3 regions of the Paenibacillus sp. FSL P2-0089 genome follow, and region 1 is predicted to be linked to each of the others. Evidence: riboswitches for the same ligand, from Rfam matches in the RefSeq annotation. Region 1 holds a riboswitch; each other region holds the start of a gene.
The links. A riboswitch is a leader RNA that binds a small molecule or an ion and turns the genes downstream of it on or off. The one in region 1 is predicted to bind cyclic di-AMP.

Region 1 (10,710 bases):
AGCCGTTATCTCTGGAGCTTCTGATCGAGGAGGGGCTTCCTGACAAGTTCACCGGGGATGCTGCGCGTATCCGCCAGATTCTCATCAACCTGATCGGCAATGCGGTGAAATTCACGCCATCCGGCACGGTAACGGTTAAGGTGGAGTCCTATGGCGTCAGGGAGACCGCTCAGGCGCTGCAATTCATGGTGCGCGACACCGGCATTGGCATCTCACCGGATAAGCTGCAGCTGCTCTTCCAGTCCTTCTCGCAGGTGGACGGGTCGCATACCCGTAAGTACCCCGGCACGGGTCTGGGCCTTGCGATCTGCAAGAAGCTTGTAGACCTGATGCAAGGAGAGATCTGGGCAGAACCGGCAGAAGGGGGCGGCACACAATTCTTCTTCAGAATTAAGCTGCAGTCGCAGGAGCATTCCCCGGAGGTATTTTTCGGCAAGGATACAGGGGAGGGGGAGTCAGCGGAGGAGAATGAAGCCGTATAAGACAGCGATTGCCAACAAGAGAGTTAACATTATATAATTTGAAAGTAACTATTCTTTTATCACGATAGTCCTGAGGACGGAAAGGAACTCTCTTTGAGCAAAACAAAAAAGAACAATGTCACGGCTCCCCAGATGAGCAAGCAGGAGAAGCGCAGGGCAGAGCAGGAGCAGCAGAAGCAGAAAACGAGAATTCTGATCGTGAGTACGGTGGCCATCGTCATTATTATTTTTGTAGGCTTATTTATGCTGGCATCGAAGGACTCTTCGCCTGCCGGTACAGACAGTAAGCCGGTTGCCTTCAATTACAGCGAAATGATGCGGCTTGGCAAGGAGGATGCTCCGGTCAAAATTGTGGAATTCGGCGATTTCAAATGTCCGGCTTGCGCCCAGTTCACCGGTGTGATCAAGCCGCAGATCGTTCAGGGCTATGTCGATCAGAATAAAGCAGCCTTCTATTTCGTGAATCTGGCCTTCCTCGGTACGGATTCCAGAACGGCCTCCCTGGCAGCGCTATCGGTCTATCATCAGAACCAGGAAGCGTTCTGGAAGTATTTCGATGCGATCTATGCCAATCAGGGGAATGAAGAGAAGGAATGGGCTACACCTGACTTCCTGGTGAGTCTCGCCAAGCAGCTGGAGCTGCCGGTGGATTACGACCTGCTGCGCAAGGACATTGACGAGCGTACCTACGTAAGCGAGCTGGAGCGGGATATTCAGCTTGGCACCGATACGGGCGTAACGAATACGCCTTCCTTGTACGTGAACGGCATCAAGGTGAAGGAGCCTTTCAATATGGAGGCGATTGACGCCCAGATTCAGGCAGCAACAGCAGCAGCGGGAGCAGGGACCGCCCAATGACCGCCTTCTCTGCCTTCTGCCGGCGTAACTGTCTCTACTTGGCCTGGTTCGTCTGTGTGGTGGCTGTAGCAGGAAGCCTGTATCTCAGTGAGGTCCTAAATTACGAGCCCTGTAAGCTGTGCTGGTTCCAGCGGATCTTCATGTATCCGCAGCTGTTCCTGCTGGGGATCGCCACCTACCGGGGGGACAAGCGGATCATTCCATACGTGCTTCCCCTTAGTCTGATTGGCGGCAGCATCTCCATATATCATTATGCGGAGCAGAAAATTCCGGCGCTCAGCAAGGTGCTTCCCTGTACCATCGGCGTACCGTGCAACAAGGATTATCTGAACTGGTTCGGATTTATAACGATCCCTCTGCTTGCACTTATAGCCTTTGCCTTAATCTCCATTCTGCTCTGGACAGGACGCAAAGAGGAGCCTGCGGAGTAAGAAGCTGACGGGCAGAAGGAAGAGAAGAGAATACCCTTAATTTTAGTAAAAAATAATATGCAAAAACCCTGTAAAATCACGTGGTAAAGGGATAATGAAAGAGAATGAAAGATCAAGACATACCGGATGATGAATTTGGTTGTTTTGAGTGCTTTTCATTCTTTTTTCATTTGTTTCCACGCTTTACGGAAGACGTGTTGTAGCTTAATATTAGTCCTTGTGAGAAGTTGAATATGCGCTGAATTTTCCGGAAGGAAAAACGGGGGAACCACACTTTGGCCAAGGCCAAAAGGGGTGAATCGGAGCAGGCTACTTGACCTGTAACCGTAGGGCTACCACAGTCCGAATCCGCCAGCTAACCTCGTAAGCCACTAGTGGGATAATGACCATGCACACTAAGGCATGCGGATCATTTCCGTATGCTTATTTTGGTGCCTGCATTTATGAAATCCACTTATGAAAACAGCGCAGGGAAACCCGTTTCAACTTAACCAAGAGAGGAACTGTTACTACAATGGTAAGCAAGGTAAAACGACTATTGATCGGGCGTCCGATGAAGTCGAACGAACTCGATCATGAAAAGTTATCCAAGGTGAAAGCACTGGCTGTCCTGTCTTCTGATGCGCTCTCGTCTGTAGCCTACGGAACAGAACAAATTCTGATTGTACTGGTGGCCGCCGGGTTCACCGCTATCTGGTACTCCTTGCCAATTGCATTAGCCGTATTGGGCCTGCTGGCTATTCTGATTCTGTCCTACCGGCAGACGATCTTCGCTTATCCCCAAGGCGGGGGCGCGTATATTGTCGCCAAAAGCAATCTAGGGGTGCATACCGGCTTACTGGCCGGCGGCTCTCTGCTGGTGGATTACATTCTGACGGTGGCGGTAAGTGCGTCGGCGGGGACGGATGCAATCACTTCAGCTTTTCCAAGTCTGCATAATCATAGTGTTCTGATAGCGGTATCTGTTATCGTGCTCTTAACGATTGTTAACCTGCGGGGAGTGACCGAATCGGCCTCCTTCATCGCTATCCCGGTCTATCTGTTCGTGGTTTCCATCTTCGTGCTCATCATCTCGGGGGTCTTCAAATATATGACCGGCGGCGCCCATGCCCATGTTCCTGAGATTGGCTCGGCCGTATCGAACGTGAGTATGTTTCTGCTGCTGAAGGCCTTCAGCTCCGGCTGTTCGGCTCTGACCGGGGTAGAAGCGGTCTCCAATGCCATTCCTAACTTCAAAGCGCCCGCGGAGAAAAATGCAGCCAAAACGCTGATGCTCATGGGCCTCATTCTCGGGGTAATGTTCACAGGTATTACGCTGCTCGCTTACTGGTACGGTATCATGCCTGATGAGAAGGCCACCGTGGTCTCACAGATTACCGAATCTACCTTCGGCCGCGGCGGACTGTACTTCTTCATTCAGGGGATTACGGCGGTTATCCTGTTCCTGGCAGCCAATACGGCGTACTCGGCCTTCCCGCTGCTGGCGTTCATGTTCGCCAAAGACAAATATCTGCCCCATGCCTTCATGGTGCGCGGCGACCGGCTGGGCTTCTCCAACGGTATTATTTTCCTCGGTGTTATGTCGGCTGTGCTGGTGGCGGCGTTTCACGGGAATACGGAAGGACTCATTCCATTATATGCAGTAGGGGTATTCATTCCGTTCACGCTGTCGCAGCTGGGCATGATGGTCCAATGGTACAGAACGAAGCCGAAAGGCTGGCAGAGCAAGTTCGCCGTCAATACGGTGGGGATGCTCACTACATTAACGATCACCCTGATTTTCATAATCACTAAATTCTCCAGCGTGTGGATGGCCTTCATCTTCCTGCCGGCTGTTATCATCGTGTTCCACCGGATTCACCGCCATTATATGAATATTGCCGATCAGCTGCGGATCTGCCCGGCTACCGATAAGCCTTGTATCAAAGGAAGCACCGTAGTCGTTCCGGTCGCCGGTGTGACTCGTGCTGTACTGCATTCGATCAGCTATGCGAAGTCATTGACAGATAATGTGGTCGCTGTATATGTAGGCTTCGATGAAGAAGAGATTCACAAGATGGAGCAGAAGTGGGAGGAGTGGAACCCCGGCGTACGCCTGATCGTCCTGCGCTCCCGCTACCGCAGCATTATCCGCCCGCTGGTGAAGTTCATCGATACAGTAGAGTGGAAGACCTCTTCAACGGATCATATTACCGTCCTGATTCCGCAATTCGTGACCAAGCACTGGTGGCAGGCGGTGCTGCATAATCAGACCAGCTTGTTCATCCGTTCATATCTGATGAATCAGAAGGACATTGTAATCGCGACTGTACCTTTCCATCTGCATAAATAATATAGAAGATTAGGAAGATGGCTGTTTCTGCTTAATGCGGAGACGGCCGTTTTTACGTTATTATAAGTTATTGGTTGACATAGAGAATGAGAATCAATATCATCAGTATAGACAAGATGAAGGTAACAGAGCTTTTGCCAATCATGAGGGTAACATACAGGAGGGGTATTCAATGTTTTCGTTCAACCTGCAAGGATCAAGAAGCGGGAAGCTGGCGGTGGCCGGACTTATGACTACAACACTGCTGCTGTCCGCTTGCGGAAATGATAATAGCAACGCAGGCAGTAACGGTGGAGCAGGCACCGCACCTGCGGCAACCGCAGAAGCGACTGCGGAGGCCACTGCGGTACCTGCAGCAACTGCTGCACCCGCTGTGGAGAAGACCGTAACGGATGCAATGGGACATAAGGTGACCGTTCCCGCTAATCCGCAGCGTGTAATTGCTTCTTATCTGGAGGATTATCTGGTAGCACTCGGCGTGACTCCGGTTGCCCAGTGGTCTACGAAGAATGGTACTCAGGCTTACCTGGCCGCTGAGCTTAAGGACGTTCCGCCGATCAGCTATGACCTGCCGCTTGAAGCCGTCACCAGCTTCACGCCGGATTTTCACATCGTCCAGTCGGAGGGCTCGGTTCAGAACGGTCTTTATGACCAGCTGAATAAGATTGCACCAACCTATGTACTCGGTGATGAGGTCAGCAGTGACTGGCGCGCAGCCTTGCTCAAGATCGGAGAGCTGCTCAATAAGACACCGGAAGCGGAGAAGGCTATTGCAGACTATGACCAGAAAGCGGCTTCAGCCAAAGCGGCTGTATCTGCGGCAATCGGCGATGATTCAGTAGCGGTTCTGTGGCTGGTATCAAAGAATTTCTTCATTGTAGATGAGACCCGCAGCAGCGGTGCGGTATTGTATGGCGATCTTGGAGTGAAGCTCCCGAATCTCGTGACCGACATTCCTGCAGAATCCAGAGCACCGTGGAACCCGATTTCACTGGAGAAATTATCTGAGCTGACTGCAGAGCATATCATTCTGGTGAATAGTGACAAGGCAAGCGGAGCTGAGATTACAGAAGGTGCAGTCTGGAAGGGAATTCCGGCCGTTAAGGCAGGGAATGTTCATGAATTCGGCAAAGATACCAGCTGGCTGTATAGCGGCCCTATAGCCAATTCCAAGACCATCGATGATATTCTGAGCAGTTTTGTAAAATAGGTTCTTTACCGGCCGGAGAATTGTGCAGGCTTTTATGTCCTAAGGATATAGAAGCCTGCCTCTTTTTTTAAGTTGAACAATATTCATATCTTTGCGATAATGAGAATCATAATCATCTATATTTCCCTAATAATCCTGATAAGGAGACGGCATATGGCTTCATCCACAGATTCTGCTCTACAAGCTCCTTCTGTTGAAGGGAACACATCTGTCCGGTCGCGGCCGCTTGCCGCTGCTGTTATTCTGGTGCTGGGAATAGCGGCGATTGTCTTCGGCCTGATGGTATCCGTATCGGTCGGTGCGGCGGATATCCGGCTGGCTACCGTATGGGAGGCGGTGTTCCGGTTCAATCCGGAGCTGCCCCAGCATCAGGTCATCCGGGAGCTGCGGATTCCCCGGGCTGCCGCAGGAGCGCTGGTCGGCGCATGTTTTGCCGTTGCCGGTGCGATTATGCAGGGGATGACCCGCAACCCGCTGGCGGATTCCGGACTGCTTGGTCTTAATGCAGGTGCGGGCGTTGGACTGGCCCTGGCTTTTGCCTTCGCGCCAACATTATCCTTCGCTTACATCATGCTGTACTGCTTCCTTGGAGCGGCTGTGGCCTCACTGCTGGTATTCGGGATCGGTTCGCTCTCCCATAGCGGATTGACCCCGCTTCGGCTGACCCTCGCCGGTGCGGCAGTAAGCGCCATGCTGCTGGCGGTCAGTCAGGGCATTGCTATCCTGTTCAGCCTCTCCCAGGATATCGCCTTTTGGATGGCCGGGGGGATTGGAGGAGCGAGCTGGAAGCAGCTGCAGGTAATATCTCCTTGGGTCGCGGCGGCCCTGATCGGTGCGCTGATGTTGTCGCGTTCGATTACGCTACTGAGCCTGGGCAGGGATGTTGCAGCAGGTCTCGGACAGCGCACCGGTCTGGTACAGACTGCAGGGATGATTATTGTCGTCATCCTCGCCGGAGCGGCAGTCTCCACGGTAGGGCCGATCGCTTTTGTCGGATTAATGATTCCGCATATTACGCGTTACCTCGTTGGGGTTGACTACCGCTGGATTATTCCCTGCTCCGCAGTCCTTGGAAGCATTCTGGTCCTGGTGGCCGATATTGCGGCCAGGATGATTAATGCGCCATACGAAACACCAATAGGTGCCTTAATTGCAGTATTCGGCGTACCGTTCTTCATCTATCTGGCCAGCAAACGCAAGGGGGAGCTGAAATGAACCGTTCCACCTCATTCCCCCCGGCCAAGCCGCGCCTTTCCAGAGAGGCTGGTATTCTGACACTGCTTGCTGTGCTTATCGTCATTCTGTTTCTGGTCAGTATGAATACCGGCTTAATGCGTCTGTCACCGCTCGAAGTTCTACATACCCTATCCGGCAACGGCACCAAGCAGCAGCAGCTGATTTTGTTTGATTTCCGGCTGCCGCGCATCGTGATCTCCTTGCTGATTGGTGCAGGCTTTGCGGTCGCCGGAGTGATTCTGCAAGGCTTGTCGCGTAATGCTCTCGCTGAGCCTTCCACCCTGGGGATCAATGCCGGAGCCGGATTCGCCGTACTGATCTTTATCTCCTTTGTACCGGCTACTACAGCAGCTCCGATCTTCGTGCTTCCGCTACTGGCGCTTGCAGGGGCCTCGCTTACTGCAACACTGATCTACTTCCTGTCTTACAGGAGGGAGGATGGGCTCTCGCCGACACGGCTGATCCTGATCGGGATTGCTGTGGGTGCCGGGATATACGCTTTTCAGCTTATTTTGTCATTAAGACTCGACCCGCAGAATTATCAGTTCGTAGCCATCTGGCTGGCCGGCAAAATCTGGGGCGGAGACTGGCGGTTTGTGCTGGCCCTGCTGCCCTGGATATTGATCCTGCTGCCCTTCGCATTCTACAAAGCCCGGGTGCTCAACGTACTGAATCTGGGCGATGAGCTCTCCAAGGGACTGGGCCTGCCGCTCGAACGGGAACGGCGGTGGCTGCTGGCTGCGGCTGTTGCGCTGGCAGGAGCCTGTGTATCGGTAAGCGGCAGCATTGGTTTTGTCGGGCTAATTGCGCCGCACCTGGCCCGCAGGCTGGTCGGCCCGCGCCATCAGATCCTGCTGCCTGCGGCTGCCCTGATCGGAGCCCTGCTGCTGCTTACGGCAGATACGATCGGTCGCTGGATCCTGCAGCCTGCGGAGGTACCTACTGGTATCGTAGTAGCGATTATTGGAGCACCGTACTTTTTATATCTTTTGGCCACATCGAAAGCGTAGTACAGGGATGTATATATTAAAAAATCTAAGGAGTGTTTATCATGTCGGAACGTTTAAATACAGAGCAGCTGAGCATCGGATATGCGGAGACTATGATTGTAAAGGGGCTGAATCTGTCGCTTCCGACAGGGAAGATTACGGCGCTCGTCGGGGCGAACGGCTCCGGGAAGTCCACGATTCTGAAGACAATGGCCCGGATCATGAAGCCAAAGAGCGGCAATGTAATGCTTGACGGGAAGTCCATTCACAATCTCTCCACCAAAGAGGTGGCCCGCCAGCTGGCGATTCTGCCGCAGAATCCTACTGCCCCGGATGGCTTAACGGTATCTGAGCTGGTAGGATATGGACGGTATCCGCATCAGAAGGGCTTCGGCAGCCTGACGCCTGAAGACCGCAGCATTATTGCCGAGGCGATTGAATTGACCGGCATGAATGAATTCCGTGACCGGCCGATTGACCGTCTCTCCGGCGGACAGCGGCAGCGGGCCTGGATCGCCATGGCGCTGGCCCAGCAGACGGATATTCTGTTCCTTGACGAGCCGACGACCTTCCTGGATATGGCCCATCAGCTGGAGGTGCTTCAGCTGCTGCAGAAGCTCAATGAGCAGGAAGGCCGGACGATTATTATGGTTGTCCATGATTTGAACCATGCTTCGCGTTACGCGCAGCATATGGTAGCGATCAAATCCGGTAATGTGATCAGCGAAGGCGCTCCGAATGAGGTAATGACACCGGCGGTGCTGCGCGAGGTATTCGGTATTGAGGCAGATATTGTACCTGATCCGCGTACAGGTGTGCCGCTCTGTCTGCCTTACGAGCTGGCTGCGTACAAAGTTGCCGGGCTGTAGGAGAGGAACATGAATGAATTCCTGAGACAAGAATATAAGTCTAAATTTGACCTCCATCTTGAGGTGCCGGAGGGAGCCGTGTATTCCTTCGCTGCTGCTGAGCTGGCAGAGGAGGGCGAGATGAGGGCCTTCATGGAGGCTTACCGGCCGCTGATGAAGGCGCTTGACGATAAAGCGGCCGGTGCGTACTTCGGCGGTTATCTGAGCATTATGGCACTCGCGGTCCAGTATTCCGTGACCGGCTTCTTGTGCGTACCGGACTTCAGCTTACGGAACCTTCAACTGCATCTTGTTCCGGAAGATGGCTACTGCAGAATTGCCTTCTCGCTTCGTGAATGGGGGATGGTACAAGCTCCGGCAGATGAGCCGGGCCGGAAGGCTTGGCGCAATGAAGCGTTAACCAGCTTCTACCAGAACACAGCCGGGCCGCTGATCCGGATGGCTTCACAGGTGAGCGGACTTTCGCCCGGGGAGATCTGGGGACAGCTGCCGACCAAATTCAACTATTATGCGGAAGCCTTTGCCGCTGAACTGACAGATCCGCTCCTGCTTCGCCGGCTGGAGGAGGATTACGCGTATCTGAAGGATGAGCTGCCCGCTGCCGTATTCGGGATGCCGCGGAATCCGTTCCAGGTGAAGGTACGGAGAATTGAATCGCTCACGGACCCGCAGCAGACGGTTCAGCTGCGTAACCGCTGCTGTATGTATTACCGGACTGAGGGCGGACGGCTGTGTTATACCTGCCCCCGGATGAAGGAAGAGGAGCGGTCCGCACGGCGGGAGGAATTCCGTGCCGAGCGCGCAGCGGCTGGCGAATAGGGTATAATTAGGAATTTCGAAACATAATAATGCTGTATGCAGCTTCGTAACAGGCTCCTGTCATTGACAAGGGAGCCTGTTCGTTGTTAAAGTTGTGGTTGCTGAAGCCGTAATTAACCGGCAGCGAGCACGACATTATCTTGTTTATAGAGTTAGGAGTATGAAGAATGAATATTGACAACATATATGAGGATTTGCAGCCGCTTGTTACAGCAGGCTCACTGAAACGCCGGGAGAGCCTTAAGAATCTGGTCTATACCCGCATGGGCGGCGAAGCAGATATTTTGGCGGCTCCTGTTACATATGAAGAGATCCAGAGCATCTATGCTTATGCCCAGGATCATCAGATCCCGCTTACGATTCTCGGCAACGGCTCCAATGTGATTATCCGGGACGGAGGCATCCGCGGCATCGTGCTCCAGACCTCGGATCTGTCCGGGATGGGCGTCCGCGACGGGCTGCTGTATGCGCAGTGCGGGGCGAAGATTATCGATGTCTCGGGCTATGCGCTGGAGCAGAAGCTGACCGGTCTGGAATTCGCCTGCGGCATCCCCGGCACGGTAGGCGGGGCACTCTACATGAACGCCGGAGCCTACGGCGGGGAAGTGAAGGATGTGCTGCACAGTGCGCTCGTGATCGATCAGAACGGGCAACTCCTTACCCTGCACAGCGATCAGCTGCAATGGGGATACCGCAGCAGCATCTTCGCCACTGGACAATATATTGTACTGGAGGCGAGATTCAAGCTTCTGCCAGGCGATCCAGCCGCGATTAAAGCGTCCATGGATGAGTTAACCTATCTGCGGGAATCGAAGCAACCGCTGGAGTATCCGTCCTGCGGCAGTGTATTCAAGCGGCCGCCGGGCCGGTTCGCGGGGCAGCTGATTCAGGAGAGCGGACTCCAGGGGACGCGCATCGGAGGCGCAGAGGTCTCACGCAAGCATGCGGGCTTCATTATCAACGCCGACAATGCAACGGCCAGCGATTATATCGGATTGATCCAGCATGTACGCTCAGCGGTGAAGCACAAGTTCGATGTGGAGCTGGAGACGGAAGTGGAGATTATCGGGGAAGAATTGTAGGCGATAGTTGTGGAAAAAGAGGGTGCAGTCCTAAGCCGGAATGTTGGCTTAGAGCTGCACCTTCTTTAACTTCTTATGGCCGGAGCTGCCGGATAATCAGCTTACAGCCAGTGAATATTTCGCCCGGCTCGTTTGCAGATCCACCTTAGCCTCGGATACCTCATGAAGCTCTAGTCCGCTCACTGCCAGCTCATATCCCGGCTGCGGCAGAGGCACAAGCTCACCGTCCGCATTCAAGGTACTGCCTGTCCCGCGCAGAATGACCGCACTGTCCAGATAATCATCGATGACATCGTCAGCGTTCCGGTAGTCAACGGTCTCCAGCTTGAAATGGACGGTGTCCAGGTCATCCAGCTCCCGTTTTTCGATGACCAGTGTTGTACCCTTGCGGGCTTCCAGCCA
Region 2 (10,710 bases), 3.5 Mb from region 1:
ATCCGCGATCATGGCCTCAAAATGAAGCTGGTGGATGTGGAGTTTACGTTTGACCGCAACAAGATTATTTTCTATTTCACGGCCGAGGGCCGCGTGGATTTCCGCGAGCTGGTGAAGGACCTGGCCAGTATTTTCCGTACCCGCATTGAGCTCCGGCAGATTGGTGTGCGGGATGAAGCCAAGATGCTGGGCGGATTAGGCCCATGCGGACGGGTGCTCTGCTGCTCCTCCTGGCTTGGTGATTTCGAGCCGGTGTCCATCAAGATGGCGAAGGATCAGAATCTGTCGCTTAACCCGACCAAGATCTCGGGATTATGCGGACGGCTGATGTGTTGTCTGAAGTTTGAGCATGATAATTATGAGAGCACGAAGGAAGAAATGCCGGCTGTAGGCAAAATGGTCGTTACTTCACTGGGTGACGGCAAGGTAGTCGGTATCAATGCCGGCAGCCGCACGGTTCATGTGCAGCTGTTTGAAGTGGGCAAAGTTAAAGAACTTCCAATGGATGATGTTGTCGTCAAGTAAACCATTATAAGGTTACTTTCGGGGTGGAAACTTGGAGAAGAAAAATATATTTGCACACATGCAGGAGATGGAAGCGCAGATGGATGAAATGCGCACCACTCTGGGCGATTGGAAGCAGACGGTCAAAGAGCTGATGGAAGCGAATCAGAAGCTGAGTCTGGAGAACGAGCAACTTCGTATCATATTGAAAAGGGAAGCGCCTGTAGATAAGGCCGCACTGTCTGCGGAGGCGGAGGCTATACTTGCTGCCGAAGGGAAAGAGGAGGTTGTCGGGGAAGGCTACGATAATCTGGCCCGGCTGTATCACGAAGGCTTCCACATCTGCAATGTCTACTTTGGGCATTTGCGGACGGAAGGGGATTGTCTGTTCTGCCTTTCTTTTCTTAATAAATGAGGATATCCAGCCGTAGGAGATTGTCGCCTACGGTTTTTTTGAATGTAAGGCTATGCTTCCGAAGCATACGCTCAACAAAAACTTTTAGGAGATTACATTACAATGACCCATTCAATGAACAATACACCTGTACCCTTATATGAAGCAGAACGGGTCGATGACCTGCTCACCCATGATCTGAGAATTATCCAGAGTGACGAAGTGTTCAGCTTCTCGATGGATGCCGTACTGCTGGCACGGTTCGCCAGTGTACCGCCGCGCGGACGGGTGCTTGACCTGTGTACGGGTAACGGAGTAATTCCTATGCTCCTGACTACACGGACGAAGGCTTCTATTGAAGGAATCGAGATTCAGCCCCGTCTGGCAGACATGGCCCGGCGCAGTGTATCGCTTAACGGTCTGGAGGAGCGGGTACAGATTCATGAGGGCGATTTGCGGGAGCTTCATCTTACAGCGGGCTATGGCGTATACGATGCGATCACTGTGAATCCCCCTTATATGCCGTTGAACGGGAGCGATCTGAAGCTGAATTCCCATCAGGCGATGGCCCGCCATGAAATTGGTTGTACCCTGGAGGAGGTCATTCAGGCCTGTGTCCGGCTGGTCCGTACCGGAGGCAAAGTCAGCATGGTGCATAAGCCGCAGCGCCTCGTGGATATTATCAGTCTGATGCGGAAGCACCGGCTGGAACCGAAGCTGATCCGGTTTGTACATCCCCGCGCCCAGCTGGAAGCGAATATGGTTCTGATCGAGGCCGCGCGTGACGGGAAGCCGGAGGTGCGTTTACAACCGCCTTTAATCGTATATAATGAGGACAATCAATATTGCCCCGAGATTATGGATATTTATTACGGAAACAAAGAGGATACGAGCCAATGACCATACAATGCCAAAGCAGCTTTCAAAATAACCATGACGGAGCGAAGCCCGAAGGATGCGGATGCCTGTATCTAGTGGCTACGCCGATCGGCAATCTGGAGGATATGACCTACCGGGCAGTACGCACGCTGAAGGAATGCGATATTATCGCTGCTGAGGATACGAGACAGACGCGTAAGCTGCTGAGCCATTTTGAAATTACACCGTCCATGCTGTTCAGTTACCATGAGCATAACAAGGCCGCCAGTGGGCCGGAGCTGATACGCTATATAATAGAAGGTAAAAATCTGGCACTCGTCAGCGATGCCGGTCTGCCGGCGATATCCGACCCTGGTGCCGATCTGGTAGCTCTGGCTGTCAGCCATCAGATTCCGGTGATTCCGGTGCCTGGAGCGAATGCCGCCTTGTCGGCTTTGATTGCCTCAGGGCTGCCTACCGCCAGCTTCACGTTCGTCGGCTTCCTGCCTAGAGAGCGCAAGGATATAAGGGCCGTTCTGGCATCTCTGCGTTCTGCCCAAGGGACACTGCTCTTCTATGAATCGCCGCACCGAGTTGCCAAGACACTTGTTCATTTGCAGGAGGCCTTCGGCAACCGCCGGATCACACTGGCGCGTGAGCTGACTAAGCGATATGAGGAGTTCCTGCGCGGAACGATTGAAGAATGCAGTAGATGGCTGGAGGAGCATCCTCCGCTTGGAGAGTACGTAATTGTCCTTGAGGGAGAGAGTAAAGAGGAGGCCGAGCTGGCCGAGTCTTCCTGGTGGCGTCAGCTTAGTACCGGGGAGCATGTAGCCCACTATGAGGCTTCAGGTTTAACGCGTAAGGATGCCATGAAAAAGGCAGCGTCTGACCGCGGCTTGTCCAAGCGCGATATTTATAATGAACTCCTGGAGCGGAGTTAGAACACTGCTGTGCCGAAGTTATTCGAATTCCAGTGAAAACCTAAAAATGGGTTTAACCATCGGAGCATCCAATGAAATAAATGTATTCTATACACTTATATGGATTGTAATATTCCTTTTATTAGTTATAGTTGTAGTTTATACATTTATATGTATAGGAAAATAAACCTTTTATAGGAATTATGTGGATATAAGTGTTCAAAGTACACTTATAATGATCAAATGGATGTTTTAGCAATAAATAGCTGTACAGAATACAGTTATCCAAATTTCTCAAGACCATTCTTCTTATATAATGATTCTCACCTTAGGGGCGTTTGGCTTAGTGTAACGGACTGAGGTGCTCTTATCCGGGAAGAAAGTCGTCACTTGAGCGATTAACGGACCCCAAGGACCTTATCCCCTGCAATTCAGCTCCAAAACGACTCGTAGAAGGATGATAAGGTCGCCTGAGTCCGTTACGCTGCAAAAGGTGGCGTTCTCGTGGGAATAAGGGTCTTTTCGGTCCGTTAGATTTTTTGGGATGATAGGGTTTCATTATCTGACACTGTACTAGTCGCTCCACATAGCAAGTTCTGGCACAAAAAAAGTCAGCAGCCAGTAGCCATCCAGTACCCAAGTCGCTAGTCACTCTATGGTTAAGCGATTCTCGCAGAGAGAGCGGGTCTACGCAGATCAGTCGCACGAGAGCACCCGGCGCAGCCGCCATAGGCAACTGCCTATGGCGAAACCCTTCGACTGGCAAGGCCTGAGGAATCACCGCAGGGAGGCCGAGGAGGGCCGGTCCACCGCCGAAACCTGCTTCCTTCCGCGCCAGCAGCAGAGATTCACCAAGCTTCCGGGTGTCCAGAGGGCCGGGGCCCTTGGGGCCCTCCCTGCAGGGAGGGTTTGGGAGGGTAAGAATCAGAGGTTTAAGAATTAGATGTGAGGTTTAAAAGCAGACAGGGTAGGAAAAAGGGGCATCCGGGGAAAGTCCCCGAAAATAGCGCAAAAAAAATACCTCCCGCGCGAACGGGAGGCCAAGGAGATATAAAAAGGTTAGAATTAACAATTGGATTAGTTCCTATTATACCCTATTTATTTTAGTTTGTCACAGGGGTAGGGATAGCCGAAATGCATTCATGACAAACAATTTTACCTTTGAAGTAAGTTACATTTTCAGCATTGCCGCAGAAAATGCAAGCAGGCTCGTATTTCTTAAGCATGATCCGCTCACCGTCCACGTAAATTTCGAGCGCATCTTTTTCTCCAATGCCTAGGGTGCGACGCAGTTCAATTGGAATAACGACCCGTCCAAGCTCATCTACCTTACGTACAATTCCTGTTGATTTCATCATTACAATCGTTGCTCCTCTCAATGTTCAAAAGCGTCATTATTCGACATTCTTCACTGTTTTATGATATTTATAATACCAACCATTCCCAAAACAGTCAACCTTTTTTCAGGCTAATTTTAAGGAATCTTTTGAGACCACATTTATTCCGCGTTTGATCGGGCAAATCACTCTAAAAAAGCTTATGAAGATGTTTGTCGATTTGGCAGTATATGAAACGCTAATATTCGACAAAGAGCGACAATATATTATATAAAACAAGAAAAGGAGATGATTTCATGAAGCAACCGCTGTCAGAAGAGAAGGTATTTAAGGACCCGGTCCACAACTACATCCACGTACAGGACACTATTATCTGGAGATTGATCAACACTATGGAATTCCAGCGTCTGCGGCGCATCCGGCAGCTGGGCACCTCCTATTTGACTTTTCACGGGGCGGAACACAGCCGGTTCTCCCATTCTCTGGGGGTATATGAGATTACGCGGAGGATTATTTCCCAGTTTGAACGGAGCGGCTATAAGGACTGGATGCCGGAGGAGCGACTGCTTACCCTGTGTGCAGCACTGCTGCATGATTTGGGGCATGGCCCATTTTCCCATTCTATAGAAGAAGCTTTCGAAATGGATCATGAAGACTGGACCTGCCGCATCATTCTGGAGGATACAGAGATTACGGCTATTCTGCGTGATGTGGCCGAAGATTTCCCCGGTAAAGTAGCCTCGGTCATCTCCAAAACCTATGAGCATGAAATTGTTGTCAATTTGGTGTCGGGACCGCTGGATGCGGACCGGATGGATTATCTGCTCCGGGATGCATATTATACAGGGGTGAATTATGGAACCATCGACATCGACCGGATTCTGCGGATGCTGCGCCCTTATGACGGCCGGGTGGTTGTGAAGGAATCAGGGATGCATGCGATTGAGGATTACCTGATGTCACGGTACCAGATGTACTGGCAGGTCTATTTCCACCCGGTAACCCGCAGCTCTGAGATTATTCTCAGGCAGATTCTCCGCCGGGCCAAGGAGCTGGTGCAGCAGCAGCATGCCTTCCGCTTCATGATCGAGCCCTTAAGTGATCTGTTCAGCGGAGAGGTAACGGTAGGGCAGTACCTGCTGCTGGATGAAGCCTTGATGCAGACTGCCTTCATGCAGTGGACGCTGGAGGAGGATGACATCCTGAGCGACTTGTGCAGCCGGTTTATCCATCGTAAACTGTATAAATATGTGGAGATGGAGCATTTGGATTCTGACACGATTGACGAAATCCGCCGCAGCTTCGCCGGTGCGGGACTCCGGCCCGATTATGATCTGGAAATTGATTATCCCACCGATCTTCCCTATGATGTGTTCCGTCCGGGAGACGGCTTTGACAGCAAGCAGATCCTGCTTCTGGACAAGCATGACCGGCTGAGGGAAATCTCGGAGGTCTCGGATATTGTTCGTTCTATCAGTGGTATTCACCGCGGCAGATACCATCTGTATTTTCCGCAGGACAGACTGCAGAAAGCCCTTCCACAGCTGCCGCCGTCCATCGCAGAGATTTTTGCCAAATAATCAGATCATGCTTGGAATTATAGATACAACAACAGGCCGAAAGGATGTATGTAATGCAGTTATTCGACACCCATACCCATCTGGATGCTCCACAATTCGACGAAGACCGCGAAGAGGTCATTTCCAGGGCGCTGGAAGCCGGCGTCAGCAAGATGATCAACATCGGCTTTAACCGGGATACGATACCGACCACCATGCAGCTTGCCGAGAAATATGATTATATTTATGCAGCCGTTGGCTGGCATCCCCAGGATGCCATCACGATGAAGGACGGAGACCTGGAATGGATCGCCTCCTTATGCGCTCATCCCAAGGTGGTTGCCATCGGCGAGATTGGGCTGGATTACTACTGGGATACCTCTCCTAAGGATGTGCAGCATGAAGTATTCCGCAAGCAGATCGGGCTGGCCCGTGAGCTGAAGATGCCAATCAGCATTCATAACCGTGATGCTCATGAAGATGTGATACGTATACTCCGCGAGGAGAAGGCAGGCGAGGTTGGCGGGGTAATGCACTCCTTCTCCGGGAGCTGGGAAAGTGCCAAGATGTGTCTTGATTTGGGCTTCCATCTTTCTTTTGGAGGACCGATTACGTTCAAGAATGCCCGGGTGCCCAAAGAGGTGCTTGCCCAGACTCCGCTGGACCGGCTGCTGATCGAAACCGACTCCCCATATCTGACTCCGCACCCCTTCCGGGGCAAGCGAAATGAGACCGCTCATGTGAGGCTGGTAGCGGAGGCGGCCGCGGCAATAAAAGGGATTGAATTACAGGAATTGGCGGAAATTACGTATGCGAACGCACTGGAACGATTTGGGATACTCTGAAAACAGGAGTAAAAGCGGTGAAAAATGAAGTATAGCGGATATATTAAACTTTTATGACGGAAAAACGGCCGATTATTACAATATTTTAATCATTTTTTTACGTAAACGTGGTTGAATCGTCCTTTACAACATGTATCAAAACAGGATATCATCTTTTCAGTGCAGTGAGCTGTTGTAACTGTGACAGTCACTAATTTCATGGATCGTCTCGCTGAGTCTCCGTATGGAGAACGGGGGAACCAATAATGCGCTGCCGCATGAACGTACAAGAGTACTGGCACAGAATTGCCGCAGGCATTATTTGATTTCTTTACGTGGTCTTTGGGGTGAATTTGAGGGCAACCGCCGTGAGCGGGTGACCTGAGATAGGGCGTCTCTCTTATGTCCGAACCCGACAGCTAACCCCGTAAGCGCAAGTAAGAGAGGAAACCTCGTGCATAAGCATTCCGACGTATTCGACACCGGGAAGCCACGAAAGAGTCCTCTATGAGCTCTTTTTAGGCTTCTTTTGTTTTGAATAATGAGAATGCTCCCGGCATACTGTTATATAACAGATCTCCGGAGTAACTATGCCGAGCAGGCGATCCATGAGCAGGAAACGCTGAAGCAAGTGCGGGCGTATCCTGTTGCAAACTCAAACCTAGTTTCGTCAGAAGTGATACAGTCACCTTGAACTAACTTGGACGACGGGGCTATGTAAGGAGGATGGAAAGAGTGGGCGTATTCCAACCAGAGGTATCCCATGATTCGCAATCATCCAGCAGGTCTTTCGCATTACGGTTGAAGCAAGTGAATCCCCGCGTAGTTTTACTTGCCGGTGTGGCATCGATTGTTATCGCACTGTTAATACTGCTGTACGTACACGGTCAGAGCAAAAAAGAAATTACCCTAGTAATAGACGGACAGGTACAGACACTGGAGACGCGGGAAACGCTGTTCAGTGATGTGCTGGCTAAGGAACAGATTTCGCTGCAGGCGCATGATGAATTATCTATTGGCCTTAGTGATGAAATAAAAGACGGCGACCGTATCGTGATTAACACTGCGCAGAAGTTCGCTCTTACCGTAGACGGAAAGACCGAGACGTTATTTACGACCGAGGATACCATTGGTCAGGCCATCGACAAGCTGGGCTACAGCCTGGAAGGCTTAGACAAGATTTACCCTTCGCTAGAAACCGCAGTATCTGCAGACATGGAAATCAAAATTGTCCGGATTAACAAGCATGTGGTTCAACGGACAACTAATTTGCCTTTCCGGGTCATTAAGACAGCAGACCCCTCATTGACCAAGGGAACCGTAAGAGTGGCACAGGCAGGTAAGCCTGGCGTAATGGTCCAGCACATCGAGAAGATCTATCAAGATGGCGAGCTGGCATCCATGCGCATGATCGGCAAGGAAGTACAGACGGTTACCAAGGACAAAGTCATTGCCATTGGAACCAAGCCGCTTCCTAAGCCCGTCGTAGTTACTGCCAAAGTTTCCAAACCTGTAACAACCTCCAAGTCATCTAAAGCGAGCGCAAAGGCCAGCAATGTTACCAGTAAGGCTGGTGTGGATTTCGAGTACAAAAGAATGATTAAAAACGTATCCATGACCGCGTATTCGTCGCAGGAACCGGGTATTGGAACACGTACTGCCTCCGGCACACGCGTAACGGAAGGCCGCACTATTGCTGTAGATCCTAGGGTTATACCAATCGGCTGGTGGGTGTACATTGAAGGATTAGGGTTTCGCCGAGCAGAGGATACCGGCGGTGCCATCAAAGGCAACAAGGTGGATGTCTATTACGATTCACTGAGTCATGCCCGTAATTTCGGCCGCAAGTCGCGCACACTCTATGTGATCGGACCTGTGAAGCCGGAGCTGAACTAAACGTAAAGTCTTTTGCAAATTAGCGGTTAATACGATATAGTGAGGGAAGCACTTACGAAATTTCAGAGAGCTGCCGCTCATCACTTATACATTCTTTAGCCAAAAAGAAGGGGAGCGAATCCTCTTCTTTTTGCGTTCTGGAGTAAGGAGTAAAAATATTTATGATTAAAGAGCTAATTGTGGTTGAAGGGAAAAGTGATACCGTTGCCGTTAAGCGGGCGGTTGAGGCCGATACGATTGAAACCGGGGGTTCGGCAGTGGATAGCAGGGTCATTGCCAAGATCAAGCTGGCCATGGAGCGCCGGGGTGTAATCATTCTTACCGACCCGGATCATGCCGGAGAGCGAATCCGCAAAATCGTCGCGGCCAAGGTGCCGGGCTGCAAGCATGCCTTCATCCCTGAGAAGGATGCAACGCGCAAAGGAGATATCGGAATAGAGAATGCTTCGCCTGAGGCTATCCGCCATGCGCTGGAGCATGTACATACCTCCTTCGAGGGGGCGCCGCCCATCATCGGGCTGGATGAGCTTATGGCCGCAGGGCTGATGGTGCATCCCCGGGCGGCTGAGCGCAGAATGCAGCTTGGCAATCTGCTCGGTATCGGTTATTGCAATGGCAAACAGCTGTACAAACGTCTGGCGATGTTCGGCATTACCCGCGAAGAGTTCGCGCAGGCCCTCGCCCAAATTGATCAGGGAGGCATTACTTCATGAGCGGTATCGAGAATATCTCGTCCCCAACAAGAACCAAAGCGATAATTCAGCGTTACGGATTCTCCTTCAAAAAAAGCCTGGGCCAGAACTTTCTGATCGATCAGAATATTCTGGACAAAATCGTGGATGCCGCCGGTCTGGACAGCACAGCCGGTGCGCTTGAGATTGGCCCGGGGATCGGAGCACTGACGGAACGGCTGGCGTTGACGGCCGGGGCCGTCACTGCGGTAGAGATTGACCGCAGGCTGATTCCGATTCTTAGGGATGTCCTGTCGCCTTATCCCCATGTAAAGATCCGTAATGACGATGTGCTGAAGGTGAATCTGCAGGAGCTGTTCGCTGAGGATTTCGCGGGCAGGGACCGGGTTAGTGTCGTAGCTAACCTGCCGTATTATGTGACTACACCTATCCTCATGAAGCTGCTGGAGGAGAAGCTGCCGCTGGATAATATCGTGGTCATGATCCAGAAGGAGGTTGCCGAGCGTATGGCGGCGTCTCCGGGCGGCAAGGAGTATGGCAGCCTGAGTATTGCCGTCCAGTATTACAGCGAGCCTGAGCTGGTCTGTATGGTGCCGCGTACGGTGTTCATCCCGCAGCCTAACGTGGAATCGGCTGTGATCCGACTGAAGGTCAGAGAACGTCCTCCGGTGGAGGTAGCGGACGAGAAGCATTTCTTTGGTGTGGTTCAGGCGTCCTTTACCCAGCGGCGCAAGACGATTGCCAATAATCTTAAGGCACGCTTCTTCCCGGAAGAAGGGCGGGAGCGCCTGGAGGCGCTGCTCTCCGAAGCCGGCATTGAACCCTCGCGGCGCGGCGAGACGCTTAGCATTGAAGAGTATGCACGGCTCAGTGCGGTTCTTCTGGCCGCAGGCATCGCATAGAATACAGAAAACCCTCCCGGCGGATGAACCAACCGGGGCCTTTGCCCATAACATGGGGTAGAGGTGGTGTTGTGATGAATCTAGGAGACTTGGTCATTCGTAAATCCTATGGCGGCGATGTGACCTTCCGGGTAGACAATATATTGCAGAATAGAGCAGTCATTAAAGGCACGGAGTTCCGTCTGCTGGCGGATTCCCCGCTGGAGGATCTGGTTCAGGTGCCTCCTACACGGGTTACCGAGCGGGGAGCGCGTGCGCAGATCAAGGCAACAGAATCTCTAACCTGGTTGCGTAAAGACCGGCAGGTGCAGAGCCAGCGAAGCGGAGAGAGCGTGTCGGGGTCCACGGGAACCTGGGGCCAATCTCCGAAGGAAGCGGCTTATTTTGAAGTGCCGGGTAAGGTCCTGCATTTGGATGGTGATGCACTCTATCTGAAGAAGAGCCTGAGCCTCTACGAGCAGCTGCGCATACCGGCGGAGGGACATCATGTCAACGAATCCAAAATGGCGGAGACGCTGTACCGTCTGCTGCCCCGTGTGCGTCCCGATATCGTAGTGATTACCGGCCATGATGGAGTACTTAAGCAACAGCAGAATTATGATCTGTACAGTCTGAGCAGCTATAAGAATTCACAGAATTTTGTGGCAGCCATCCGGGTGGCCCGTGAATATGAGCGGAATTTCGATGCTTTGACGATTGTAGCCGGAGCCTGCCAGTCGCACTTCGAGGCTCTCCTGGGCAATGGTGCCAACTTCGCCAGCTCCCCGGGCAGAATACTCATTCATGCCCTGGACCCGGTGTATATCGCGGCCAAGGCCTCT
Region 3 (10,710 bases), 1.1 Mb from region 1:
CGTGATTTTCAGTGTGGCTTGAACGGGATGGCGCGAAGCGCCGGGACCTCGTTAGGAGGGGGAACCGGGCTTCAGGTTTTTCTGGAGATAATATTTGCTCTGCCCTTCATGCGGACAATCTTTGATCTCGCCGAAGATCTCATACCCCTGCTTCTGATAAAAAAACGGCGCCTGCCAGCTCATCGTGGTCAACTCGCTTACCTTACAGCCGCGTTGCCTGGCTCTGTGCTCCAGCTCTTCCAGCAGGGCCTTGCCGAGTCCATGCCCCCTGTACCCGGGATCCACAGCCAGCAAGTGCACATTCAGAATATTCCAGACCATATCCCCGGTAACGCCGCCGATGAAGACGCCGTTCTCATAGGCCGCCAGGGAGATCACCTCGCGCTGATAGGGCGGAATGCTGCTGTCCATGCGGCGGCTGTGTTCCTCCAGTAAGCGGGAGATTTCCTGCTGGTTCTGAGCAAGATCCAGTTCTATAATGTTCATGGGTACTCCTCCTTAGTATTTGAATTCAATTATAGCCATTATATCAAAATAGAGCCTGCGGACGATGCCGCAGGCTCTATTTGTACATGGAGAACGGCGGGAGTGCCGTCCGTTATTCCGGGGAGATGTACATGTCTTGGAGTCCCGCAAAGTACCTGACTATTCATCGAAGCCAGGTCTCCGCTTTGTGTGTGGCGAGTTTAGTGCTTGTGTCCGCTCTCGGCATTCAGCTTGGCGATCAGCTTATCGCCTTCGACATCGAGATTCGGCAGCAGGCGGTCCAGCCATTTCGGCAGCCACCAGGCTTTGTCGCCGAAGACGGCCATGACGGCCGGAACAAGCGTCATCCGGATGATGAAGGCATCGATCAGGATGCCGAAGGCCAGCGCGAAGCCGATCTGCTTAATCATCGCATCAGGGGCGAAGATGAAGCCGGCGAAGACGGACACCATGATCACACCTGCGGCCAGTACGACCCGGCTGGCCAGATCATAGCCGTGAATAACACTGTCCTTGCCATGGCGGCCGTGGACATAAGCTTCACGCATGGAGCTGACCAGGAAGACTTGATAATCCATGGCGAGTCCGTACAGAATACCGGTGACCAGGATCGGCATGAAGCTTAGCAGCGGTCCGCCGGTATCGAAGCCGAACAGCGAATGCAGCCAGCCCCATTGATAGACGGCGGTGGTTACGCCGAAGGTGGCAATAATACTTAACACGAAGCCGACGGTTGCTTTGATAGGTACGATAATGGACCGGAATACCAAGAGCAGAATGATCAGCGACAGGATAACGATGATCCCGATGTATATAGGGAAGGCATCGGACAGCTTCGAGGACATATCAATATTGATGGCGGTGAAGCCGGTCACGCCAAGATTAATATTGTTGCCGGTGGTCAGGCTGGACGCTGGATCACGCAGCTCCTGTACCAGGTCTCTGGTTGCGGTATCTGTGGGCCCTGTCTTCGGAATCAGGCTGATAATGGCGATATCGCCGGTGGGACTGACACCGAGCGGAGAGACCAGGGTCACATTATCGTGCATTTGCAGCTCCTGAACCAGCTTGCCCAGGATCGGCATGGAGATCTTCTCAGACGGATTCTTTGTCTCAGCAACCAGCAGCAGCGGGCCGTTGAAGCCTTCACCGAACCCTTTGGAGATGACATCATAGCTCTGACGGGCCGGAGTATCCAGGTTCGCCGAGGCGCCGGATGGAATACCCAGCTCCATCTTGGTCACTGGAATGGCGGCTGTGCCAAGCACCAGCACCACCAGCACAATGATGGCCCAGCGGTATTTCACCGTGGCATTTGCCCAGCGGTGCGAGAAGCTGTGCTGCGCTTTTTTGGCAGCGGTGCTGTGCTTGGTCCGGGCTTTGGCGGTTACGATCCGTTCACCGACCAGGCCGAGCAGCGCAGGCAGCAGGGACAAGGCCAACAGGACATTGATCAGAACGCTGGCCGCAGCAACTAGGGCCATAGTAGACAAGAAGCCGATGCCGATGACGAGCATGCCGCATAAGGCGATAATAACGGTCAGACCGGCGAAGAATACCGCGCTGCCTGCGGTGCCCAGTGCACGGCTGGCTGCTTCGGCTGCGCTTAATTTCTCATCCAGGATCAGACGGCGCTGGCGGTTCACAATGAACAGCGAGTAGTCGATCCCCACGGCGAGACCAATCATCACGGCAAGAACCGGTGTAATATCGTTCATCTGGATCAGGCTGCCGAGGGCAAACGCACCTCCGACGCTAATGCCTACTCCGAGAAGTGCGGTCAGCAGCGGCAGCCCGGCGGCAACGACTGAGCCCAGCGTCATGAACAATACGATGGCAGCAACGGCTACGCCGATCGCTTCCGTGGAGCCGATGGCCGGCATGCTTTTGAGCGAGTCGCTTGGAATCGCGGTAATGCCTGAACCGGACTGTTCAACTTTGGTCACGGTATCGATGATGTTGTCCGGCACCTCCGATGGCAGAGATGTCTGCTGAACCGTGAACTGGAACTGGAACAGGGCAATGCTGCCGTTAGCCGACAGCATCACGCCGGGAACCGGAGCGCCGTCAACAATCAGCGGACCGAACGGTGCTGCCTGAGCAGCAGCGGCTTGACCAGCAGCGGCAGAAGGATCGGCAGCGGCTTGACCAGTGGCAGCGGAAGGATCAGCGGCAGCTTGACCGGCAGCGGCGGAAGGATCAGCGGCAGCTTGACCGGCAGCGGCGGCCGCTGCTTGTGCTGCCAGTTCGGCAGGGTTGATGACATATTCCATGTTGTATACATCATTAATAGCTTTTAGAAGCAGCGCTGTACGCTCAGGCGTATCAAGACGCTCCCCGTCCGGTACAGTGAAGGCGATACTAGCCTGGCCTCCGGCCGCAGCGGGCAGCTCTTTTGTCAGCTTATCCAGCACCTTTTGCGACTCTGTGCCTTCAATTTTCATCTCGGAGCTGGATTGAATGCCGTTGACTCCAATCAGGGTGCCTACAACTCCGAGTACAATGATCCAGACTGCAATGAAGGCCCAGGGCTTAGCATAAGCCGATTTACCTAAGCGGTATAGAAAAGTAGACATGTAGTGGTTTCTCCTCTTTATCTGTGAATTTAGAAGCCGTTGCGTAAATAAGCAAACATGGAATTCAGGTATTGTTCAAACGGCATAGCCCCGGAGTCCCCGCTCTGCTGCTCACCCGGCAGCATGACGTTCAGCCGTCCGTCCAGGATAGGCACGAAGGCCCCATAGACGGCACCTACCAGCAGGTGGGTATATCCATCGGCATACCGTCCACGGGTGAACTGCTCCAGTGTCTCCTGGGCGGTGATCTGCAAATGCCGGAAGACATTGAGAATGTAAGGCTCCAGGGACGGATATTGATTAGCCAGGGAGACGAACTGCCGCAGCTTATGCAGGAACTCCGAGGTGAATTGCAGCTTCAGCAGATTGTACAGGGCATCGAGCGGTGTAGCATCCGACGGCAGAGCAGCCAGCGGGTTATTCTCTTTCTCTTGGACAGCAATAATGCCAATGAAATAGGCGGCGACTGCCTCCTCCTTACAGGAGAAGTAATTCGCAAAAGTCCGCCGGGAATATCCAGCCTTCTGAACAACATCATCCACAATGAAGCCATCCATGCCATGCTCAAGCGCAAGCTCGAAGGCCGCTACGGCTAAGGCATAGGCGGTGGCTTCTTTTTTTTTGTCCCGCAGATTCAGTTTGGAATTCAAAAGTAAATGTTCCTCCTTTCCCTGAAATCTATAAGCTCTATAGAATCTATAGGTTCTATTATTGCTCAAAGGGAAAGATTGCACAATGAGCATCGAGTGACGGAAATGTGAATATTTTAAATTTGGAGTAATGGACTGAGAAAGAAAGGTGGGGGGAGGAGATTAAGTTAGGAGGGCGTGGGGAAGGGAGTGGGAAGTAAGTGAGTAAATGAGGAGTGAGAGCTAGAGTGGGAGTAAGTGAAGGAGAGTAAGTGAGTAAGTGAGTAGATGAGTGAGTAGATGAGTGAGTAGGTAAGTGAGAGTTAGTGTGGGAGTAAGAGTAGGGGAATAAGTGAGTATGAGAGTGGGAGGGGATTAGGTGAGCAAATGAGCAGTACGTGAGAGGAAGAGTAACATGGGTGTAAACAGACGATAGCGCGAGCAAATCCCCGGGCGGATAAGAGTAGAGCTGAAGAATGCGCCTTCATTCACGAAGGGACAGCATTATTGACTTCTTTTGTCATCCGTGAGGTTTTACATTAAATGGCTGCAGGCGTAAGATTCAATCAACAACCGAATGAAATGACACTGTTCTTGAAATGGCTGAATTCCGTAACGGGAACGGGGGAACCAACTGGTGCAGGTGGCTTAAGGATAGGCTGCTGAGTACCCGGGGTGAATCCTTGCCAGTGTGCTACTATGGCTCTGGTGAGGTAGGGCAATCTCGCTGCCCGAATCCGTCAGCTAACCCCGTAAGCCTCGAAGAGAGAGGATGAGCGCCATGATCGAGTAACCGACCACGGAGAGCCCTGCTGCTGCTGTGGTCTTTTTGCTGTGTAGGGAAGGGGATTAATCCCACTGAATGCCCTGAAAATGGGCTGGATGCAGAAATGAAGAGCACAAGTGCCCTTGAATCCAATTGCGCCTCTGCCATACACAACCAAGCAGCCTAAAGTGGAAATTAGGGGCAATAGTGACAGGTGGAAGCACAATTTAATCTTATAACAACACTGATTAGTCATTTATATGCCGCAATAGTCTTTTTATGTACCACATTAGTCAGTTTCCGCATCGCCACTACAGTCAGTTTTCTTATAGCCATATTACATTGAAAGGAGGGGTTCCCATCGCTACTGTATTTATCGTCTGCTTCTGGGTTGGCCTCGTGCTTATCCTAAGCGGCAGCATTCATGGGCACGGTCTGGTAGGCCACCTGCATGTAGGGGGAGGGGATGCTGGGGGGCCGGGCTTTCTCCCGATTCTTCCGCTGATGGTGTTTGTCACCGTCTGGGGCGGCACGGGGTATATGCTTGTCAAGTACAGCGGGATGCAGCTGCTCACCGTGGTACTGGTCTGTACCTTGATCGCCCTGCTGCCGGGCATCCTGCTCTACACGGTACTGGCCCGGGTGATGACCCGGTATGACAGCAGTATGAGTGAACTCGATTATGATCCGGCAGGCCAGCTCGGCTATATCAGCATCGCCGCAGCGGATGGGGCCGTGGGAGAGATGAAGTATGTGCTGCACGGGACCATGCGCTCCATCGGCGTGCGGGCCGAATCCGGTCAGTCGCTATTGCGGGGCGATCGGGTGATTATTGTGAAGACGGATAAGGGGATCGCAGCGGTCACTTTGTTCGAGAGGGAAATGGAACAAAACTAACGGGGAGTGTCGGAGCAAATGTTAATTTTATATGTAACCGGAGCTATTGTTGTTGTGATTCTGCTGGCGTTAACCAGTATTGTGACCGCGTATAAAAAGGTTCCGCCCAATCAGGCCATGATCGTATACGGTCTCGGCGGCAAAAGAGTGGTTCAGGGCGGAGGGACATTCGTCATCCCCGGCTTCCAGAACAATAAAACCATCTCCATGATGCTGATGAGCTTCGATGTGATCCCGGCGCAGGCCATGTTTTCCCGCCAGGGCATCAAGCTGAACCTGGAGGCGGTCGCCCAGATTAAGATCAAAAGCGATCCAACCGCTATTCTCACAGCCAGCGAGCAGTTCATTGACCGGCCGGAGGAAGACCGCGAGACGATTATTCTGCATTCGGTGGAAGGCCATCTGCGCGGCTTGATCGGGCAGCTCAGTGTAGAATCTATACTCAAGACCCCAGACGAAATCAACAGCAAGATGCGGGAGACCTGCTCAGAGGATCTCGACAAGATGGGGCTGGAGGTCGTCAGCTTCACCATCAAGAAAATTACCGACGACAAAGGGTACATCGACAATATGGGGGTGCCTGAGATTGAGCGGATTCGCCGTGATGCCAGCATCGCCAAGGCTGAAGCCGAACGCGATATTCAGATCAAGCAGGCCGAGGCGGAGAAGGAATCCTCCATTGCCAAAGCCAATGCGCATCAGGCGACGATTGAAGCAGGAACCGCTGCCCGTGCGAAGGAATCGCTGTTCGAGAAGGAGCTGAACATTAAGCAGGCGGACTTCAAGCTGGAGACCGAGGTGAAGAAGGCACAGGCGGATCTGGCGTACGAATTGCAGCAGAATAAGATCAAGCAGTCGCTGGTTACCGAACAGGTCAAAATCACACAGATGGAGGCCGAGGCCAACCGGACGGTCCGGGAGATTGAGGTGGAGCTGAGACAGCGGGAGCTGGAGGCGACAGTGATCAAGCCGGCCCAGGCGGAGAATCAGGCGACAATTATGAGAGCGGAAGCCGCCAAGCAGCGGCAGATTCTGGAGGCGGAAGCCGAAGCCGCTACGACGACCAAGCGCGGACTGGCAACAGCGGAGGCGGAATTGGCAAAAGGGAAGGCGAATGCGGAGATCGTCCAGCTCGCCGGAGCGGCGGAAGCGGGGGCATTGCAGAAGAAAGCGGAAGCCTATAAGCAGTTCACGCAAGCCGCGTTGACTGTGGAATTCCTGAAAATCCTGCCCGAGCTGGCTGAGAAAATCGCCTCCCCGCTGGCCAAGGTAGATAAGATCACCGTCATCTCCCAGGACGGGGCTTCCTCAGGCGTGAACAAGATTACGGGTGATATCGCCAAAATCATGGCCCAGGTTCCAGAGCTGACCCAGACACTTACCGGCATGAACGTGACTGAGGCGCTCAGCGGGTTACTTGGCCGGGATCATGAGCATGGACAGGAGTAGAAGAGGAGTAGGGGAGGCAGTAAGTAGTTAATGAAACGGCAGCAAGCCCCTTCCTGACTGCATCTCTCCACAAAAAAACAGGCGTCAATCTCCAAAAGGAGGCTGACGCCTATGGCATGTCTGAAGCTGTAGATCAGCGCTGCACCGCTCTCAGGCGATAGGTGCAGCTGGCGTAATCCCCGCGCAGGTCGGAGACCACAAGACCGATACGCATCAGGCGGTCACCGCCCAGCGCTGTGCCGTCAAAGGCGGGCTGGAATGGAGCGGAGCTGACGCCATCTGCAGGTGCAGAGGCTTCTGCGCCGCCGTGGACATGCCCGTTGCTGCCTTTTGCCCCCGTCTCAATGACATAATCCAGCTCGGGATTGAGTCCTTTGAGCGTAAGGCGCGAGATCGGAGGATTCGGTATGGCCAGCACGCGGAAATAAGCGACGAAGGCTTCGGTCTTGTCCTCGCTGACGAACATCCAGGCGGTGTCGCCACTACCCTCGAACGGACTCAGCAGGCGGTACATATCCCCTTGCTGCACCAGTGTGCGGATCTCCTTGTACTGGGCAATCTGCCGGGTAGCCAGGTCCTTCTCCGCTTCGGTGAACTTTGTGAGGTCCAGCTCATAACCGAAGTTGCCGCTCATCGCCACATCCCCGCGTGTAGCTAGGGTGGTGATGCGGTCTACCTGATGGTTCGGAACATCAGACACATGTGCGCCCATGCTGCTGGCTGGATAGACAATACTGGTGCCGTACTGAATCGCCAGGCGTTCTACCGCATCGGTGTTGTCACTGGTCCAGGTCTGCGGCATATAGAACAGGATTCCCGGATCGAACCGGCCGCCGCCGCCGGAGCAGCTCTCGAACAGAATGTCCGGGAAGCGCGAGGTCAGGCGCTCCAGCAAATTGTACAGCCCCAGCATATAGCGGTGGGCGGTTTCTTTTTGCCGCTCAGGGCTGGCTTTGGCAGAAGCTATCTCGGTCATATTACGGTTCATGTCCCACTTGATATAGCGGATCGGGGCACTGGAAAATACGGCGCTTAAGGTCTCATACAGATAGTCGCAGACTTCCGGACGGGAGAGGTCCAGGATGAGCTGGTTGCGGCCTTCCGTGCGGCGGCGTCCTGCGGCATGTAGGCACCAGTCCGGGTGCTTGCGGTACAGCTCACTGTCCGGCGAGACCATCTCCGGCTCCACCCATAGACCGAACTGTACGCCTTCCTTGTTGACCCGGCCGGCCAGATCCGCCAGACCTTCAGGCAGCTTGCGGCGGTCCTCGAACCAGTCGCCGAGTGAGCTGTTATCCTTGTCGCGTCTGCCGAACCAGCCGTCGTCAAGGACGAATAGCTCAATGCCGAGCGGGCCTGCTGCTTTGGCGATGGTTGCGATTTTGTCCGCATCGAAGTCGAAGTAAGTCGCCTCCCAGTTGTTGACCAGAATCGGCCGGGCCTGATCACGGTGAACACCGCGGCAGAGCCGGGTCCGGTACAGCCGGTGATAGGTACGCGACATTCCGCCGAGACCTTCACCGGAATAGACGAGCACGGCCTCCGGGGTCTGGAAGGATTGGCCCGGCTCCAGCAGCCAGGAGAAGTCGAACGGATTAATCCCGATGCTTACACGGGTCTGTCCGAACTGCTCAACCTCAGCAGTGGCGGCGAAGCTGCCGCTGTAGACGAGGCTGAAGCCGTAGACATCCCCCTGGTCTTCATCTGCGCCGTGACGTAGCAGCGCAATGAACGGATTGGTCTGGTGGCTGCTTGAGCCGCGGCGGCTCTCCAGTGACAAGGCAGCACCCGGAGTAAGCGGACGGCGCTGCACATGGCGCTCTCTGGCCCATGCGCCGCTCAGATGCAGCGTATCGTAAGAGGAATCGGCGAAATCGACGGATGCGCTAAGCGCCTGCTCCAGCCGGAGCGGGGCTTCGCCGTTATGCTCGAAGCGGACGGAACGGGTAATCGCGTTATGATCGGCGAATACGGTGTAGAGCAGTCTAACCGTTAGACCAGCGTAGTCATCTTTCAGGGTAAGCTCCAGTGTCTGTGCTTCTGCTTCATTCTCCGCATACACGGCAGGCAGTCCTTCGAGTGCCGGCTTGCCTGGTGTAATGGTATATCCTGCATATTTGAGTTCAGAGATCCGCGTGCCGTCCGCTAGCTGAACCTGATAGGCCGGCCGCCGGAAGTCGCTCGTTCCATACTGCGGATACTCCTGAGGCAGGGCATCCAGAGAGAGCGAAGGCCGCGTTAGCACCGGGGTTGGCGAGAAGGAGGCACGTTCGCGCAGCTCAAGCACTCCGTTCAGGCTGCTGTCATGGCGAAGCCTCGCTCCCCAGTAGACATGGGCAGGATAACCTTCAATCAGTTGGATAATGTAGCTGGTATCTTTGGACTGAAGGTGGAACAATCCTCGTGATTCGTCTGCAAAAATGTTCATGATCATAACACTCCTTGTGTGATGGTATAAGGTTCGATGATCTGGACCAACTTGAGTGCTGCTCCTGCGGAACCCTTGGAACAGGCAAAACAACTATTGCTGGGTAGCCGGGCTGCGGTTAATCCGCTGTCCCGCCGCTGGTCTCCCGGACTATCAGCTTCGTGCCGATCATCGAATGCGAAGGGGCTTCGCGTCCTTCGAACCGCTCGGCGAGCAGTTGAACCGCAGCTTTGCCCATCTGCTCGGGATAGGCGCGGACCGTTGTCAGCGGAGGCTGAACATAGGCCGCCATCTCGATATCATCGAAGCCGACGACAGCCATCCCGGCAGGCACCTGTATCCCGTGATCATGCAGGGCGCGCAGAGCGCCTACTGCCAGCGGATCACTTGCAGCGAAGCAGGCCGTAGGGCGCTTGGAACCTAACAGCAGCTCGCTCATCATCCGGTAGCCGTCAGCACTGGTCCAGCTTCCCGTGCGGATCAGCGCCGGATCATAGCAACCCTGGCTCTGCATAATCCGGGTGTAATGATGCCTGCGGCGCTCCTCCTCGCTGCCGCCTCCGATGAAGGCGATCTCGCGGTGACCGAGCTCCAGCAGATGGCCCAGCGCCTGATCGACAGCCTGCCGGAAATGTGTCCGCACGGAGTCATATTCCGGGCGCTCCGAATAATGGTCGACCAGTACGGTGGTGCTTGTATCCGGGTGCAGCTTCGCAAGCTCTCCCGGCTGGAAGCTTCCGCCAACTACAATAAGCCCGTCACCTGTGGGCCGGAGCGGGGCTGGCGTGCTGTGTCCGCGCAGCGTCTGGCCGAGCCGGATGCCCAGCTCCTCACAGCGCAGCTCCACGCCGCGCCGGATCGAGCCGTAATAAGGGTCGTCCCGTTCCTCTTCGGCTGTACACCAGAGCAGAAGCGTGACGGTCTTGCTGCCCAGCTCGTTCTCCCGCTTCAGCTGCCGTACCCGTGAGGGCTTGTAGCCAAGCTGCCCGGCCACAGCGAACACCCGGCTGCGCGTCTCCTCACTGACCGCCAGAGACAGGTCATTATTTAGTACTCTTGATACGGTTGCGGCCGATACGCCGGCCTCGCGGGCGATGTCTTTAATCGTTGCCAAGCTGCTCACGCCTTTTTAGTTAATAAATTTACTAAATATTCGTCTTCATCCTATCATCTCTTTAGAGTTCTTTCAAGCAGATTTTGAGGAGCGCTTACATTAGGGAGGGGGTGCCCCGCCCCAACATCCTCGCGGACTGGAAAGACCTTATCAGCGCCAAATTACACCATTAGGCAGGCCAGGCGGACTCAGAGGGCGTTAACTAACCCGTTACTCCTCATTTATAGCTGCAAATGGCAACATAAGCGCTCCTGAGTCCGGAAACACAAGAAAAGTTGGTTTTTTCGCGTGATAGCGTCATCTGAGTCCGCTGGATGCCAAAAAAGCCTAGGAGGAGTTCGTACCAAGGTTACAGCAAGTCTTAC

Region 2: linked by a shared signal. The riboswitch ahead of NST69_RS31585 (ubiquitin-like domain-containing protein) and the one ahead of NST69_RS16050 (APC family permease) in region 1 are both predicted to bind cyclic di-AMP.
Region 3: linked by a shared signal. The riboswitch ahead of NST69_RS21155 (hypothetical protein) and the one ahead of NST69_RS16050 (APC family permease) in region 1 are both predicted to bind cyclic di-AMP.

The regions. Positions count from the first base shown of each region.
Region 1 is NZ_CP152006.1:3,882,245-3,892,954, reverse strand. Features, by position in the region: gene NST69_RS16065 (ATP-binding protein) at 1-482, shown strand, start outside; gene NST69_RS16060 (DsbA family protein) at 576-1,340, shown strand; gene NST69_RS16055 (disulfide oxidoreductase) at 1,337-1,771, shown strand; cyclic di-AMP (ydaO/yuaA leader) riboswitch at 1,998-2,157, shown strand; gene NST69_RS16050 (APC family permease) at 2,286-4,103, shown strand; gene NST69_RS16045 (ABC transporter substrate-binding protein) at 4,276-5,313, shown strand; gene NST69_RS16040 (iron ABC transporter permease) at 5,467-6,528, shown strand; gene NST69_RS16035 (iron ABC transporter permease) at 6,525-7,559, shown strand; gene NST69_RS16030 (ABC transporter ATP-binding protein) at 7,601-8,407, shown strand; gene NST69_RS16025 ((2Fe-2S)-binding protein) at 8,417-9,226, shown strand; gene murB (UDP-N-acetylmuramate dehydrogenase) at 9,394-10,308, shown strand; gene NST69_RS16015 (hypothetical protein) at 10,405-10,710, opposite strand, start outside.
Region 2 is NZ_CP152006.1:7,382,828-7,393,537, forward strand. Features, by position in the region: gene NST69_RS31550 (stage 0 sporulation family protein) at 1-525, shown strand, start outside; gene yabA (DNA replication initiation control protein YabA) at 557-919, shown strand; gene NST69_RS31560 (tRNA1(Val) (adenine(37)-N6)-methyltransferase) at 1,022-1,798, shown strand; gene rsmI (16S rRNA (cytidine(1402)-2'-O)-methyltransferase) at 1,795-2,700, shown strand; gene NST69_RS31570 (AbrB/MazE/SpoVT family DNA-binding domain-containing protein) at 3,783-4,037, opposite strand; gene NST69_RS31575 (HD domain-containing protein) at 4,313-5,596, shown strand; gene NST69_RS31580 (TatD family hydrolase) at 5,650-6,420, shown strand; cyclic di-AMP (ydaO/yuaA leader) riboswitch at 6,620-6,848, shown strand; gene NST69_RS31585 (ubiquitin-like domain-containing protein) at 7,135-8,295, shown strand; gene rnmV (ribonuclease M5) at 8,457-9,008, shown strand; gene rsmA (16S rRNA (adenine(1518)-N(6)/adenine(1519)-N(6))-dimethyltransferase RsmA) at 9,005-9,889, shown strand; gene yabG (sporulation peptidase YabG) at 9,964-10,710, shown strand, end outside.
Region 3 is NZ_CP152006.1:5,020,948-5,031,657, reverse strand. Features, by position in the region: gene NST69_RS21175 (DUF1877 family protein) at 1-22, shown strand, start outside; gene NST69_RS21170 (GNAT family N-acetyltransferase) at 52-486, opposite strand; gene NST69_RS21165 (MMPL family transporter) at 687-3,062, opposite strand; gene NST69_RS21160 (TetR/AcrR family transcriptional regulator) at 3,092-3,712, opposite strand; cyclic di-AMP (ydaO/yuaA leader) riboswitch at 4,283-4,465, shown strand; gene NST69_RS21155 (hypothetical protein) at 4,857-5,354, shown strand; gene NST69_RS21150 (SPFH domain-containing protein) at 5,373-6,803, shown strand; gene NST69_RS21145 (alpha-galactosidase) at 6,937-9,231, opposite strand; gene NST69_RS21140 (substrate-binding domain-containing protein) at 9,350-10,345, opposite strand.